Nitrobacter winogradskyi Nb-255: one gene and its partner. The protein of the gene in region 1 interacts with the protein of each later gene in a pairwise test. Links are inferred from orthologs where the notes say so. Each region holds a gene or a part of one and is shown in the gene's direction. Other genes may lie near its edges.

Region 1 (7,601 bases):
GTCGATGGAGCCAGTCTTTCGGGCACGCTCGCCGGCGATCTTTGCGTATTCGGTGATGTCCGGGACATCGTGCGGGAGGGAAGCCATCTGGCGAAGGGCGAGGATACCGATCGGCTGTTGCTGGGGCTTGCTGTCGCGGGCGTCGCCGTGACCGGCGCCACCTTCGCGACCGTTGGCAGCGCGGCGCCGGCCCGGGTCGGGCTTACCCTGGTCAAGGATGCCCGCAAGGCCGGGCGGCTCGGTGAGGGCCTGAGCCGGTGGGCAGGTCGTTCGGCGCGCGAGATGGTGGATATGCGGCAACTGCAAAAGGCCTTTGCGGCGGGGTCGCTGGCGCAACCGCGCGGACGGCGGTCGCCATCAAGGCCGCGGTTCGCGCAGAGAAAGCCGGCGGACTGGTGCGGCTCGCCAAGGATGTCGGCCGCATCAGCGAGAAGACTGGGACGCGCGGTGCGTTCGACGTTCTGCGGATCGCTCAGGGGCCGAAAGATGTGGCGCGCGCCGCCCGCCTTGCAAAAGCCAAAGGCGGACAGACCCGCGCGATCATCAAGATCCTGGGACGAGGGGCGCTGCTGCTCACCGCCGGTGCATTCAATCTTACGATGTGGGTGTTCAGCGCCGCGCTGGCGCTGTTCGGTTTCCTGTCATCGATCAGGGCCGCGACCGAGCGCCTGACGCTCTCATCGCTGCAACGTTCAAGGGCCAGGCGTCAGCGCCGACTTTCCGCGGTGTCGTCGCCGGCGTAATCGTCCAACCGATCGTTGCTGGCCATCCCGTCTCCACCCAATCACGGAAGCGCTGATGCCGAGCTTTCATCACGGCGAAGTTGAAGTCTCCTACCTCGACGAGGGCGAGGGCGATCCCGTCGTTCTCGTGCACGGCTTTGCGTCGAGCAAGAATGTGAACTGGGTGTATCCGACCTGGGTGTCGGAATTGCGCAAGAACGGATTCCGGGTCATCGCTCTCGACAATCGCGGCCATGGCGATTCCACCAAGCTCTACGATCCGGAAGACTATCACATCGGCACGATGGCGAGCGACGTCACAGCGCTGATGGATCATCTTGGCGTCGCGCGCGCCGATGTCATGGGGTATTCGCTTGGGGCCAGGATCATGGGAATCCTGGCCCATACAAGGCCCGAGCGGGTACGCTCCGGAATCTTCGGCGGGCTTGGCGTCGGCCTGATCGAGGGCGGCGGTCCCGGCGAAAGCGTGGCGAGGGCGCTGGAGGCAGCCTCGCTCGACGACGTTGCCGATCCCTTCGGCCGCACGTTCCGCGCATTCGCCGATCAAACCCGTTCAGACCGTCGTGCGCTGGCGGCCTGCCTGCGCGGATCACGGCGGCTGATGACGGAAGCGGAAGCCGCGAGCATCAGCGTGCCGACGCTGATCGCGGTCGGCAGCAAAGACGAAATCGCAGGCTCCGCGCAGGCGTTGGCGAAGATCATTCCCGGCGCGGAAGTGCTGGATATTCCGAACCGCGACCACATGCGGGCGGTGGGCGACAAGGTCTATAAGGACGGCGTGCTGAAGTTTTTGTCACGCCGGCCGTAAGGCGGATCATGGCGGTGGGCGAGAAATCGCGCCGCGGCGATCAGCACGACGAAGGTCGCGACCCAGACCATTCGCGCGCCGTAGCGGTCGTGGGGGCCTGATAAAACGCCGCAGATGAAGGCATTGCCGAGCAGCGCGACGGTGACCGTGACGGCTAGAAGATCGACGTCGTCAAGCCGCCGGCGCCACAGCGCGGCGAGGGCGATCGCGGCAAGCAACAGCATCGAGGCGAGTGCGACCGGGACGTGGATCCAGTTGATGGCCGTGAATTTCATATTCCAGTGCTGCTGCCGCGCGTCGCGCATGGTCTTCACTTGTTCCGGCAGATAGCGCTCGATGATGCCGTAGGTGTGCGGTATCCATCCGGTGTTGCCTTCGCCGGTGTCGACGCTCACCAGTTGCTCTGCCGTTGCTTCGACCGCGGCTTCGGCCTGCCAGAGCGGGTAGGCCACCAGCGCGTGCGTGGCGATGAACTCCATCTCCCCGTTCATGCCCTCGAAGCGGCCGAGCTTGTCGAATATGCTGTCGTTACCCCAAAGGAAGTCATCCGCCGTTGCCGGCAGTTGATCGCGATAGGGGCACAGCTTCAGCTTGATTTTGTCGCAGTGGTCGTTGAGATAGCGCGCCACGATACCGTCCTGCATCATCCGCCCGAACGATACGGCCGCGCCGCCGGGCGTCCAGGTAAGCTGACCCGTCAACGTGAAGTTGGCGGCCAGCAGCATGGCCGCGCCGGTCACGATGGTGAGGGAACCCTGGATCAGGCCTCCGGTCTGAAGCCTGGGGCCGAGCAACGGCTTGACGATCCATCCCGCGCAGCACAGGCCCAACAGAACACCGAACGTCGCCGTGTGGCTGGCCGCTGCGAAGGACGTAAACAGAAACAGCGAGATCCTCTCGGCGATCGAGAGCTTGCCGTTATGCGCAACGAGGATATAGAGCGTGAGCACCGCCAGCCCCGCGAAAATGTCGGTCAGCAGCATGCTGGCGAGCCAGGGTAGCGCCGTGGCGGCGATCAGGATCAGGGCGATCGTGAGAAGCCGCAATGGCTGCGCCATGTTGAGCACGCGCAGCGTCAAATGCAGGATCCACAGCGTCAGCAGCGCCTGGCATGCCAGGTTGATCCAGAAGTAGGAGCCCTGGCCCAAATGAAGATAGATGCCATACGCGTTCGAGCGGCTGATCTCGAGATGGCTCTCGTACCATCGCGCCAGATAGCCGCCGGTATCATGTTGAAGCAGCGGATAGCCGTTCCAGATCGCGGGGGCGAGCAGAAGAATGGGAATGATGACAGCCGCGATCCAGGCCCAAGGTGCTTCCATGGAGCGCCTGTATAGGACTCGGGTGGAAATGCGTGTTCCTCCGGTTGCGCGGCCCGCCGTTACGCCTATCCCGCCGTTACGCCTATTGAGTGTCCGGCGTAAATGCATAATTTGCTTGAGGTAAATCGATCCGCTCGGGAGATCCCCTGATCAAGGGTCCGGATCTTAAGCAGGCCGAATGAATATTCGCTGAACGGCAAGGACAACCACCTCGCGCCATGTTAAACTGCGAGGCAGAATTCAAGGTTTCGAGACGACCATGGCGATCCAGCACGTCAATCCGCAGAACCCCAAATTCGCTGCGCTCGATCCGATCTGGGATCGCGTCCGCAGCGAGGCCGAAGACATCGTTCGCCGCGAGCCTGAGCTGGCGGCCTTCATCTATTCGGCCGTTCTTCACCATGATCGGCTCGAGGCTGCGGTGGTGCATCGGGTCGCGGAGCGGCTCGACCATTCGGCCCTGTCAGGCGACCTGATCCGCCAGACCTTCGATGAGGCGCTTCGCGACGATCCCGACATCGGCAACGCGTTTCGCGCCGACCTGGTGGCGGTGTATGACCGGGACCCGGCAACGGCGCGGTTCATCGATCCGCTGCTCTATTTCAAGGGGTTCCAGGCCATTCAGACCCACCGCCTTGCGTACTGGCTCTTCCAGAAAGGCCGCAAGGATTTTGCCTATTACCTGCAAAGCCGTTCCTCGTCGGTGTTTCAGGTGGACATCAATCCGGCAGCCAGGATCGGCCGCGGCATTTTTCTCGATCATGCCACCGGGTTTGTGGTTGGCGAAACCGCCGTTATTGAAGATGACGTGTCGATCCTGCATGGCGTGACGCTCGGCGGCACCGGCAAGGAGAACGAGGACCGCCATCCGAAGATCCGTCACGGCGTCATGATCGGCGCGGGCGCGAAAATCCTGGGCAATATCGAGGTCGGACATTGCGCGCGCATCGCGGCCGGATCGGTCGTCGTGAAACCCGTGCCGCACAATGTCACCGTCGCCGGCGTTCCAGCCAGGACGATCGGTCCGGCCGGCTGCTCGGAGCCCTCGCGCACGATGAATCAGATGCTGAACGCGACACTCGAAACATGAGCTTGCCGAGGTTCTCCGGAGCATGAACCCGAAAAGTGGTTTCCACTTTTCGGGATCATGCTCTAGAAGCTCTGCGAACCCTTACATCTGGAGATTGTCGTGAACGTTCAGGAAGTCAGGAAACTCGACGCCTACCTCAAGCGCGTGTTCGGCAACGCCAAGATTCGGGTGGTGCCGCGTCCGAAGAAGGACGACTCGGCCGAGGTCTATATCGGCGAGGAGTTCATTGGCGTGCTGTTCGTCGATGACGAGGATGACGACCGCTCGTTTCAGTTTCAGATGGCCATCCTCGAGGAAGATCTGGCCGACGTTGGTTAACGATCTTGGGTTAACGATCTTGCCCCGGGCGCACTTGCTGCGCGAGCCGTTCCATCGCGCCGGCAACGTCGCGCCACCTGGTCAGCCATTGTCTCGGAAAACGGAACGTCAGGTCGGCATCGCCGATCCGGCGTTCGCTCAGGCACATGCCGGGCGTCATGGCCTCGCGCGTGCATCGCGTCACCAGCGCGGGTGACTGCGCGATAAACAGGTCCTCGCCGGCATATGGCGTTCCGTCGCGGAATGCGTGCATCGATAATCCGTCCTCGGCCTGCGCGCGGGCCGCATCCAGATAGCGCGGGTAGATTGTCCGCACGAGGGTGTCCGGCGCCAGAGAATCGTGATGGGCGGCAATCGACAGGAAGATGCGGTCCAACGCCCGCGGTTCATCTTCGGCGCTTTCGGCGGTGACACGTCTTGGCGCGTCGGGCGTGGCGAGCGAAGGATAGAGGAAACTCAGATCGATCCGCTCCTGCGGTCCGGAATGCCTCTGAACTTTCACGCGGAAGGCGCGCTCCGGCACATTGAACACGGTTTGCCCAATGCTGACCGGCAACCGTTTGTTGTCGTCAGGTGCTTTGGGAGTCCAGGTCGGCCACAACAGATAGGCGACCGCGGTGATCGAAGGCATCGCGATCACGGCGGCGGCGAGAAGCGGGGTCAGGTGATGGGCGCGAGATTTACGTGATCCGCGCGACCGACGCGGAGCGGACAGCAGCAAGGCCATGGGATGGACATTTCCGAGAGGACGAATCAGCCCGCGACTATGCCACGCAATGTGAAGTTTTCATGCGAGAGAGCGGAAGCACTCGCAGTTGCCACGCAACTCGCGGCGTGCGGCGCGTTAACCTTTTCTTAAGGATGAGGTGGCGGGTCAGGCGGCATTTTGCGAAGGGGGGGCGTCGTCGTCGTGAACGGATGCCCCTTTGATGTCGCCGAATGCGTTGAACTCCTTCTTCTCCCTGTGCATCGGGTTCGCCATCGCGGGCGCGCTTGCCAGCGGTTATCAGGCGTTGGTCAAACGGCCGGCCGGCTTCGGATTGCTGCAGCAGGGTGTCGTCGCCCGGGCGTTTGCCGCGGTGCCGTTCCTGGTCTTCGCGGCGCCCTTCATCATCATGCGCAATACACTTCGCGGACGACGCATTGAGCGCCGCCGTTTCGAGTTCGTCATGATGGCGACGGTTGTCGCGGGGTTCTGGAGCCTGATGTCCGGCACCTGCGTGGTTCTGACGCTGAAGGCGGTCGGACTGCTCGCCTGAGCGACGCCGTGGCATTGTCGCCTCTGGAGTGTTTTCGCTATAGCAGGAGACCGTCATGGCGACTTACGAACTCGATGGGCAGGGGCCGGATCTCCCTGAAAGCGGACGCTATTTCATCGCCGAAACCGCCGCGGTGATTGGCAGGGTCCGTCTGCGCGAGAATGCGAGCGTGTGGTTCGGCGCGGTGCTGCGCGGGGATCATGAGTGGATCGAGGTGGGAGCGGGTTCCAACGTTCAGGACGGCTGCACCTGCCACACTGACGAAGGGTTTCCTCTGACCATCGGCAGCGATTGTACCATTGGCCATAACGTTATTCTGCATGGCTGCACGATCGAGGATGGCGCGCTGATCGGCATGGGTTCGATCGTGATGAACGGTGCGCGGGTTGGTCGCGGCTGTATCGTCGGCGCCGGCGCGCTCATCACCGAAGGCAAGCAGTTCGCGGAGTATTCCCTCATCGTCGGCGCGCCGGCGCGCGTGATCCGCACGCTTGAGCCTTCCGAGATCGAGACGACGGGAGGCGGCGCGAAGGCCTACGCCGCGAACGGCCAGCGTTTCCAAAAAGGCCTGAAGCGAACAGGCTGACCCGGTGGAACCTCAACGCTGGGGGTCGCAAAAAGCCGTGGTCGTGGCGTATCTCTTGGGTTAGATGTGGACACCGGTAACAGGCTGGAGAACGTAGCGATGCGGATGCTTCGACATGCGGGCGTTTTGGCGTTTGTTCTCGCGATTGCGTCCGGCGGCGTTATTCTGATCGAGGCCTCGGCTACAGCAGCGGCCCAAACCGCGGAGAAAACCATGACGACAGCATCGGGTTTGCAGATCACGGACACCAAGGTCGGGGATGGTCCGTTGCCCCAGCCGGGCCAGATCTGCATCATGCATTACACCGGCTGGCTCTACGAGAACGGACAGAAGGGCAAGAAATTCGACAGTTCGGTGGATCGCAACGAACCCTTCGAGTTTCCGATCGGCAAGCGTCGCGTGATCGCAGGTTGGGACGAAGGCGTCGCGACGATGAAGGTCGGCGGCAAGCGTACGCTGATCATTCCGCCGGAACTGGGTTACGGCGCGCGCGGCGCCGGCGGCGTCATTCCGCCCAATGCGACGTTGATTTTTGACGTCGAGTTGCTTGGTCTGAAAGGTTGAGATGCTGGCAGCCGGCTGCTTCATAGGTAGCGCGCTGATCGGCTCCAGAGCGGGAAGAGACAAGGTGCGGCGCGGTTTTCCGGCCGCGTTCCGCTTCTCAAAAATACTGAAGGCGATACGTTCATGACCCTGGATCGATTCGATCCAGGGCCATCATGATCTCGAGCATTTCGCTTCTGATTGAATCAGAAGCGAAGCTTTGGATTGTTGTTTGGCGCGTTTTCTTCACGCGAGCCGCTATCCATTCTCGGGGCAACCCGAGGACATGCTTCGCCCGAAAACGCTATAGTCCTCGTCAGCTTTCCCAAAAAGGGTGCGGCCAGCCTCTTGGGGGAAGGCTGGCCGCGCGCGAGCCGGTCTGGGGACGGGGAGGGGTATGACCGGGTCGCGGGTCTCGTATTGGCCGCCTATCGGGAACTGGCCGTCGCCACCGCCGGATGGTTGTCATCCAGTGCGACCCAGATATCGGGATCGCTTTGCGATTGTCTTTTCATGAAGCGATAGCCGGTCTTCGTCCAGGCCATGACGTTCTCATTCTGGTTGTCGAGGATGAACTCGCCCTTGTCGGTCTTTACGGTCAGGACGGCATGGCCGTCGCCCTGCTTGTCGCGGACGACCGTGACCAGCAATGCCTCGCGTGGCCATCCGGCGTCTATCAGCATCTTGCGCTTCAACAGGACGTAGTCCTCGCAATCTCCGTGACCGTCGGTGGGAAGCGACCACTTTTCGACGACGCCCCAGTGATCCTTGTCCGTCATCGGCTTGACGGTTTCGTTGACCCAGCGGTTGACCTTCAGAAGATCCCGCCAGGCGTCTGGCGTTAAGACGATATCGCGCGGCTGCGTCGCGCCGGGGCGGCACTCTTTCGGAGAGTCGTTGCAGAACTCAACCCAGCCGATCGGAGCCCGTGT
Region 2 (7,572 bases), 410 kb from region 1 along the record:
AACTGGTGCGTGAAGGGTTCTACGACGGCATCGTATTTCACCGCGTGATCGACGGCTTCATGGCGCAGACCGGATGCCCGCAAGGCACCGGCATGGGCGGCTCCGGCCAGAAACTGAAGGCTGAGTTCAACAGGGAGCCGCATGTGCGCGGCACCGCGTCCATGGCGCGGGCGCAAAGCCCGGATTCGGGCGACAGCCAGTTCTTCATCTGCTTCGACAATGCATCCTTCCTGGACGGCCAGTACACCGTCTGGGGCAAGGTGATCGAAGGCATGGAGAATGTCGACAAGATCAAGCGCGGCGAGCCGGTGCAAAATCCCGACAAGATCGTCAAGGCCAGGATAGCGGCGGACGCGGCCTAGAGCATTTTCCGGCGAAGTGGATACCGGTTCGCCGCAAGAAAATGCGACCAGACAACCATTTCTGGAGCATGGCCCGATTCAACTTGATCGGATCATGCTCTAGAGCAGGTTCGCTTCTGATTGAATCGGAAGCGGGGCTCTGGATTACTGTTTTGACGCGTTTTCTTCACGCGAGCGGCATTTCGTCCTCGGGTGTGGCCCGAGGACATGCTTCGCTCGAAAACGCTACAAGGCGCTGTTCCGATTCTTCAGACCGACGCGCAATGGCCGGATGTGTTCCGGCCATTGACGTTTCGAGCCGGCGGGGCCAGTGAAAACGCCATAGCTTGATCATTCCATGCGAACCGATCTCTTCGATTTCGAACTGCCGGCCGGGAGCATTGCGCTGCGTCCGGCGAGCCCGCGCGATTCCGCGCGGATGCTCGTGGTGCAGCCCGGATCCGGCGTGCGCGACCAGCAAGTGAGCGATCTTCCGGAATGGCTGCGGCCAGGTGACCAGCTCGTCGTAAATGATACGCGGGTCATCGCCGCTCAGTTGCATGGCCGCCGAATCGGGCGCGAGGCGGAACCGAGGATAGACGCGACGCTGATCAAGCGCCTCGACGGTTCTCGCTGGAGCGCATTGGTCAGGCCCGCCAGGAAGCTCATGGCGGGAGACATCGTTCGTTTAGGCAACGAGGGACGGGTGTGCTTCCTGGGACATCTCGACGCGCGGGTCGAAAGCAAGGGCGAGGAGGGCGAAGTGACGTTCGCCTTCTCGTTTCACGGGCCGATGCTGGATCAGGCCATTGCCGAGCTGGGCTCAACGCCGCTGCCGCCCTACATTGCGTCAAAGCGCGCGCCCGACGATCGCGATGCCTCAGATTATCAGACCATGTTCGCGACTCATGAGGGCGCGGTCGCGGCGCCGACCGCGGGTCTGCATTTCACGCCGGAGATCGAAACGGCGCTGCGTGGTCGTGGCGTGGGCCTTCATCGGATCACCCTGCATGTCGGGGCGGGTACGTTTCTTCCGGTAAAGGTCGATGACACCGCCGGTCACCGGATGCATTCGGAATGGGGCGCGATATCTACGGAGACCGCCGACGCGTTGAACGCGGCGCGATCGCGCGGTGGCCGGATCGTCGCGGTTGGTACGACATCGCTTCGGCTTTTGGAAAGCGCGGCCGACGATGACGGACGGATCAAGCCGTTTACCGGGGAGACCGCGATATTCATCACGCCCGGCCATCGCTTCCGCGCGGTCGATATCCTGATGACGAATTTTCATCTGCCGCGATCGACGCTGTTCATGCTGGTCTCCGCCTTCAGCGGTCTTGAAACCATGAAACAGGCCTATGCTCATGCTATCTCGGCGGGTTACCGGTTCTATTCCTATGGGGACGCCTGTCTGCTGTTTCCGGAACGGGCGGGCGCATGAGTCTCGCCAACCATTTCGAGCTTCTCGGGCGCGACGGCGACGCTCGCACCGGGCTTCTCACCACGGCTCACGGAACGGTGCGAACGCCGGCGTTCATGCCGGTCGGCACGCAGGGCGCGATGAAGGGCCTGCAATGGCAGGACGTGCGCGATGCCGGAGCCGACATCGTGCTCGGCAACACCTATCACCTGATGCTGAGGCCCGGCGCCGAGCGGATCCACGAACTCGGCGGCCTGCAAAAATTCACCAGGTGGGGTGGACCCATGCTGACCGATTCCGGCGGCTTCCAGGTGATGTCGCTGGCGCAGTTGCGTAAGGTGAAAGAGCAGGGCGTGACGTTTCGATCCCATATCGACGGCACCGCGATCGAGCTCACGCCGGAACGCGCGATCGAGGTGCAGCGTCTGCTCGGCTCCGACATCGCGATGCAACTCGACGAATGCGTGCGTTTGCCGGCGGAACGTGGAGACATCGAGCGCGCCATGCAGCTCTCGCTGCGCTGGGCCGAGCGCAGCAGGCGCGCCTTCGAGGGTGCCCCCGCCGCCAACATGCTGTTCGGCATCGTTCAGGGTGGGGACATCCCGGAACTGCGGCGCACGAGCGCGTGCGGGCTGACCGGGATCGGTTTCCACGGCTACGCCATCGGCGGTCTCGCGGTCGGCGAACCTCAGGCCACCATGCTCGCGATGATCGAAGAAGCCGCGCCGTGGTTGCCGATGGAAAGGCCGCGGTATCTGATGGGCGTGGGAACGCCGCACGACCTGCTGGAAGCGGTCGCGCGCGGCATCGATATGTTCGACTGCGTCATGCCGACACGAAACGGACGCCACGGCATGGCCTTCACCCGTTTCGGTCAGATCAACCTGCGCAACGCGCGTCACGCCGACGATCCGCGTCCGCTCGATGAAGAGAGTTCATGGCCAGCGGCGCGCGATTATTCCCGCGCCTATCTGCACCATCTGGTTCGCTCGGGCGAAACACTCGGCGCGATGCTGCTCTCAGGCATCAACATCGCTTATTATCAAAGCCTCATGCAGGCGATGCGCTCGGCGATCGCCGGGGGAGTCTTTCAGGAGTTCAGGGAGCGGACACGCGAAGGCTGGGCGCGCGGCGACATCGCCTCGCGCTGATGCCTGACGGCGCAGAAAAAGATTATGTCAGTTGCAGGCGATCCGTTGGACGACATGCTTGGTGACGAAGCCGTACCCGCACGTGTCGCAACTCCACAAGTGTCCGATGACATTGTCCGGCAAGTATGCGGATGCCTCCGCCGCAATCATCGAGTCGGCGCAAACCGGGCACGCTGGAAGATCGTTTCCATGAGACGAGGAATGGAGCAGGGCGGTCGACCGGACTTCAGCAATCGCTGGCATCGTGACCTCCTTTTGAGATTAATCAGACTGGATTTTCAGGTACGGTACACGCATCGTTTGACGATGTCGCAACACAAATGCGTTTCTTTTACGAATTCCAGTTCGAAGCTCGGTTATCGGCGCGGTTTCCTGATCTGTTTTTTTGGCGCGATGAGTTTTTGCCGCCGCGCCTGGCCGACACGCTGGCTGTGTTCCGAGGATAAGCATTCAACCCATGACTGAAGGACGCTGACATGGATACCAAGCCGAATAACGATGCACTGCACCATGCCGGCCGGGGTCGTGTGTTCGACAGCATTGTCGATACGGTCGGAAACACTCCCATCGTTCGCCTGCGCAGGTTGCCGCAGCAGCACGGCGTGAGTGCGACCATTCTGGCCAAACTGGAATACTTTAATCCGGCCACCAGCGTGAAGGATCGTATCGGCGCGGCGATGATCCAGGCGATGGAGGAAGCCGGCAAGATCAATGCAGACACTGTTTTGATTGAACCGACTTCGGGAAACACCGGCATTGCGCTGGCCTTTGTCGCGGCTTCGCGCGGTTACCGCCTGAAGCTGGTGATGCCGGAATCGGTTTCGACGGAACGCTGCAAGATGCTGGCTTTTCTGGGAGCGGAGATCGTTCTGACGCCGGCGGCCGAAGGCATGAAGGGGTCGATCGCCATGGCCGAGGAACTGGTGCGCACTACTCCCCATGCTGTGATGCCGCAACAGTTCAAGAACCTCGCCAATCCGGAAGTCCACCGGCGCACTACGGCCGAAGAGATCTGGAACGATACCGGCGGGAATATTGACTGGGTCGTGGCTGGCGTCGGCACCGGCGGCACCATCACGGGGATCGGTCAGGCGCTGAAACCCCGCAAGCCGTCGCTGCGCATTGTTGCCGTCGAACCCGAAGAGAGCGCGGTCTTGTCGGGCGGCCGGCATTCGCCGCACAGGATTCAGGGGATCGGCGCGGGTTTCGTGCCCGAGATCCTGGACCGTTCCGCCATCGACGAGATTGTGAAGGTCGATAGCGCCACAGCGCTGGAAACCGCCCGTGCCCTGGCGCGCAGCGAAGGCATTCCAGGCGGAATTTCATCCGGCGCGGCTATTGCGGCGGCGCTTGCCATCGGCCGGAGGCCCGGAAGCGAAGGAAAAACAATTCTCGCCGTCGTCCCCTCGTTTTCGGAACGATATCTTTCGACGGCTCTGTTCGAGGGAATCTGACCAGAGTCTTTCGCCACTTCATGCGACGGTGAAGGATGCTATCTTATCTTCTTAATCTGACGCGTTGTTCTTTGTGAACGAGATTCTATTCCCCGGCGTGACCCGTGGATGGAGTGCGGTTCACATGAGGAACCAGTTAGGGCGTTTTCGAGTGAAGCATGTCCTCGGGCCAGACCCGAGGATGGACACTGTTTCGCGGGAAGAAAATTCAGGGAGCCCGCTTCTGATTCTATCAGAAGCCGAAAAGCTCCAGCACAACAAATATAGCCCCGCTTCTGGATCAGAAGCGAGGCTATGGGCTGAGATGGCGACTGAGATCAGGAACGCGACAGAGAAATACTGGCGCCCTTGAACTGCCCGTCGGAACTGATGACCACGTCCTGCCGGTTGCCGTTCGTCTTCAGTTTGAGCTTCGCGGTAAATGCGGGAGCGCTGACGTCGACGTTGAACTGGCCATTACCGGCACGGCCTTCGAGGGTGCCGCCAACATTGCGGCTGGTCTCGCGCCAGTCTCCAGACAGAACGCCGTTGCGAGCGAGCACGTTGCTTTTGAGCTCGAACTTGTAGCTGTCGCTGGCGCAGAGCAGGGTCTGATTGAGGCCCTGAGCATCGCCGCTGACCGCATAAGTGGCTTTGCATCGAATCTTTTCGGTCGATCCGTCCTCGAGCTGTATCGTGCCACGTCCGGTCCAGATCCCCGCCAAACCTTCAAACGGGCCAGCCCCCGCCAGGCTGGTCGACATCGACAGCATCACCACGGCGCCTAACGCGCACGCGGCGGACAATCCTCGAGACATGATCCCCCCGAATCCCATTTGTATCATCCCATTATTCACTGACGCGAAGCTTCCCACCGGCCACTACAAGGAATTCCTCCGGACGCTCCGTTCCATTTACCCGATCCGACGTTGCCGTTGAGCTGCCCATTGGCGTAAGCTCCACGGATTGATACCTTCACGTAGCCTTGGCTTCCGACGCTGCCGGTAATGTCAGAATTTCCGGCTGTTACCTTGCCGTTGATAACCGTCAGAGGATACTGCGCCACCGGGTCGCAATTGCCCGTCTTGGTGACGATCCTAACATTCCAAAGCCCGTCATAGGTGTTCCCGGCAAGCGCCGGTGAAGCCAAGCCCGCACTCAGAACACCTGAAAAAAGAATAGCATAAGTGTTAGCGCGGTGCATGAACAAGTTCCTCGATTTTCTTGCTTGCCGCGTTATTCCGGGAGATTGTGTCCGAAATTAGCGATAAGACCGGCCGGAGGCCGATAGGCTTCCACCGGATCACTCTGCGCACCGATAACGACTCGGTCGATATTAGCAAATCACTAAATAATTCAACATACTACAAGCTAAATCCCACAATCTTCCGGGAACTCGCCACGTTTGCGGTGTTATCCTTTCCAAGTTTATCCGATTTCGGGGCTCCTGATCAATAACCAGATCCGGCGAGGAAAAACTGATCTATAAAAATACCGGCTTGTCTCAACCGGCGGCCACGGTGTTGCTTTGAAGGAGAGAATATATTTGACCGGTCAGCAGGCCGAGTGGAAGGTCAGGGGCTTCTGGTTGCGATGCTCAAGGTCCTCGCATGAAGGATGATGCACAGAGAGGCCTGCTGCAGTGGCTGGCTCCCGAATTCGCGGCAACGGGTCTGCTGCGGGATGAGCCGTGGGTTCAGGCTTGCGCGCGTGAAGCCGAGAGTATGTACGCGGTAAAGCCGCTTGCGATCGCCGCTGTGAGCATGGTCGTGGTCGAGCCGTTCGCGATCGACTATCTGAGGCAGGCTCCGGTCCTTGTCGTCGCGGCGGCGCAGGGCATGGAATGTTTCCGTCCGAGCGAACGGGAATTTGTCCAGCAGGACTGGCACGCGGCCATCCAGGATCGCCCGAAATTGCGCGATCTTCTGAAGTCCTATGGACTTATCCGCCCGTTACGCGCGCTCAAGGGGCAGGCGTTTCGCGCCGGTCCGACCGAATATCAGATCATTCAGAACCTGTGCGATATCCCGCCCTCGCCACTGGCGCAGGCGATCCCCACCGCGATCCGCAAGCAGCACAACTGGTTGCGCGCGCTCGGTGAGTGGTCCGAGACGATGTGCCGCCGTCAGCAGAGCGCCAAGGCCCTCTTTGAATGGGCGGTGCGCGCGATGGGCGAACACGGGGCGAGCGCGGCGGGTGGCCTTCTGGATCAGGCTTCGGCCGTTGCGGATTATGCGGCCTTTCATATCGACGGGTTCAATCGGCGCTGGAGTTATGAGCGCGCGTACCGGGCGGCGATCGAGTGGCACGATGAACTCGCACGGGCCAGCAGCGAGAAGGCGTACCTTCTGACCCACAAGATCGGATGGAACGATGTCATCGATTATGGAGATCTCCCGCGCAGGAGGATCATCGATGGGTACGAAATTGTAGCGCTTCAGTCAGGCGCGGCGCTTCATGCCGAGGGCGCGGACATGCATCATTGCGTGGCGAGCTACGCGGGAAATGTCATACGCGGGTTCAGCCGGATTTTTTCGGTGCGCAAGGACAGCCAGCGCGTCGCGACCTTCGAGATCAGCAAGTCAGGATTCCTGCTTGCGTCGGGTGAGTTTCTTCAGCTGCCCGCCCGCAAGCGTTCGCCTTACAAGCTTATCCAGACCAAGGGGCCGTGCAATGCCGACGTCTCGCCGGACGTTGAGAAAGTGATACAGGCGTTTATCTTGGGCCTGAACGAGGATACCGCAGCCGCCAGTTGAGCGGTTAGTGCCGATCGGGGTTGTTCGTTCCGATGGCGTGTTTATTGAACGGGCCTGAATCCGGGATAAATCACATCCTGATAAATCACAAAGGGCCCGCCATCCGAGGGGAGGCGGGCCAGATCGAGTGAAGTCGGACGGTACCCGGCCAAGGGCCGTCCGGCACGGGCAATGCGCCGAGAGGCATATGGTTCCCGAGGGCGTGAACGATCTATTGCCGGCCCATCATCGACCAAACGGCCATCATGACCATAACGATCGCGACGAACTGCAACACAACCCGCGTTTGCATCAGGTATTGCGAGCGCCAGGGATTGCCGCCGCGTATCATGTTGACGAGGCCAAGTATCAGCACCGCCGCGACCGATGCCACCGCGATCGGCACCAAAACCTGACGCAGGAATTCTGTCATTCCGATGTCTCAGTCTCGTGCTGCTGGTTTGATCAGTCTGGCTAACTGCGCGGGAGGGG

The links. The genes of interacting proteins can lie anywhere in the genome.
Region 2: the proteins of cysE (region 1) and cysK interact in binary tests that used the Escherichia coli proteins (3 or more experiments, as listed by UniProt). The link is inferred for Nitrobacter winogradskyi Nb-255 from one-to-one orthologs.

What each region holds. Positions count from the first base shown.
Region 1 is NC_007406.1:2,369,152-2,376,752, reverse strand. Bases 2,054-5,047 are described here. They hold cysE (serine O-acetyltransferase), read left to right. Parts: upstream 2,054-3,132; coding sequence 3,133-3,963; downstream 3,964-5,047. Other genes in these bases: NWI_RS11340 (hypothetical protein), read right to left, coding at 4,292-5,008; NWI_RS11345 (DUF3126 family protein), read left to right, coding at 4,063-4,281; NWI_RS11355 (hypothetical protein), read right to left, coding at 2,054-2,873. Outside these bases: NWI_RS11360 (alpha/beta fold hydrolase), read left to right, coding at 799-1,551; more of NWI_RS11355, read right to left, coding at 1,509-2,053; NWI_RS11335 (DUF6949 family protein), read left to right, coding at 5,211-5,540; NWI_RS11330 (gamma carbonic anhydrase family protein), read left to right, coding at 5,596-6,126; NWI_RS11325 (FKBP-type peptidyl-prolyl cis-trans isomerase), read left to right, coding at 6,226-6,690; NWI_RS11320 (transglutaminase-like cysteine peptidase), read right to left, coding at 7,098-7,601.
Region 2 is NC_007406.1:1,962,658-1,970,229, reverse strand. What follows is about bases 2,413-5,377. They hold cysK (cysteine synthase A), read left to right. Parts: upstream 2,413-3,388; coding sequence 3,389-4,366; downstream 4,367-5,377. Other genes in these bases: NWI_RS16965 (hypothetical protein), read right to left, coding at 5,199-5,377; NWI_RS09360 (hypothetical protein), read right to left, coding at 4,684-5,181; NWI_RS18245 (hypothetical protein), read right to left, coding at 2,940-3,155; tgt (tRNA guanosine(34) transglycosylase Tgt), read left to right, coding at 2,413-2,912. In the rest of the region: NWI_RS09385 (peptidylprolyl isomerase), read left to right, coding at 1-362; tRNA preQ1(34) S-adenosylmethionine ribosyltransferase-isomerase QueA, read left to right, coding at 700-1,782; more of tgt, read left to right, coding at 1,779-2,412; more of NWI_RS16965, read right to left, coding at 5,378-5,549; NWI_RS09355 (PcfJ domain-containing protein), read left to right, coding at 5,956-7,101; NWI_RS09350 (twin transmembrane helix small protein), read right to left, coding at 7,313-7,513.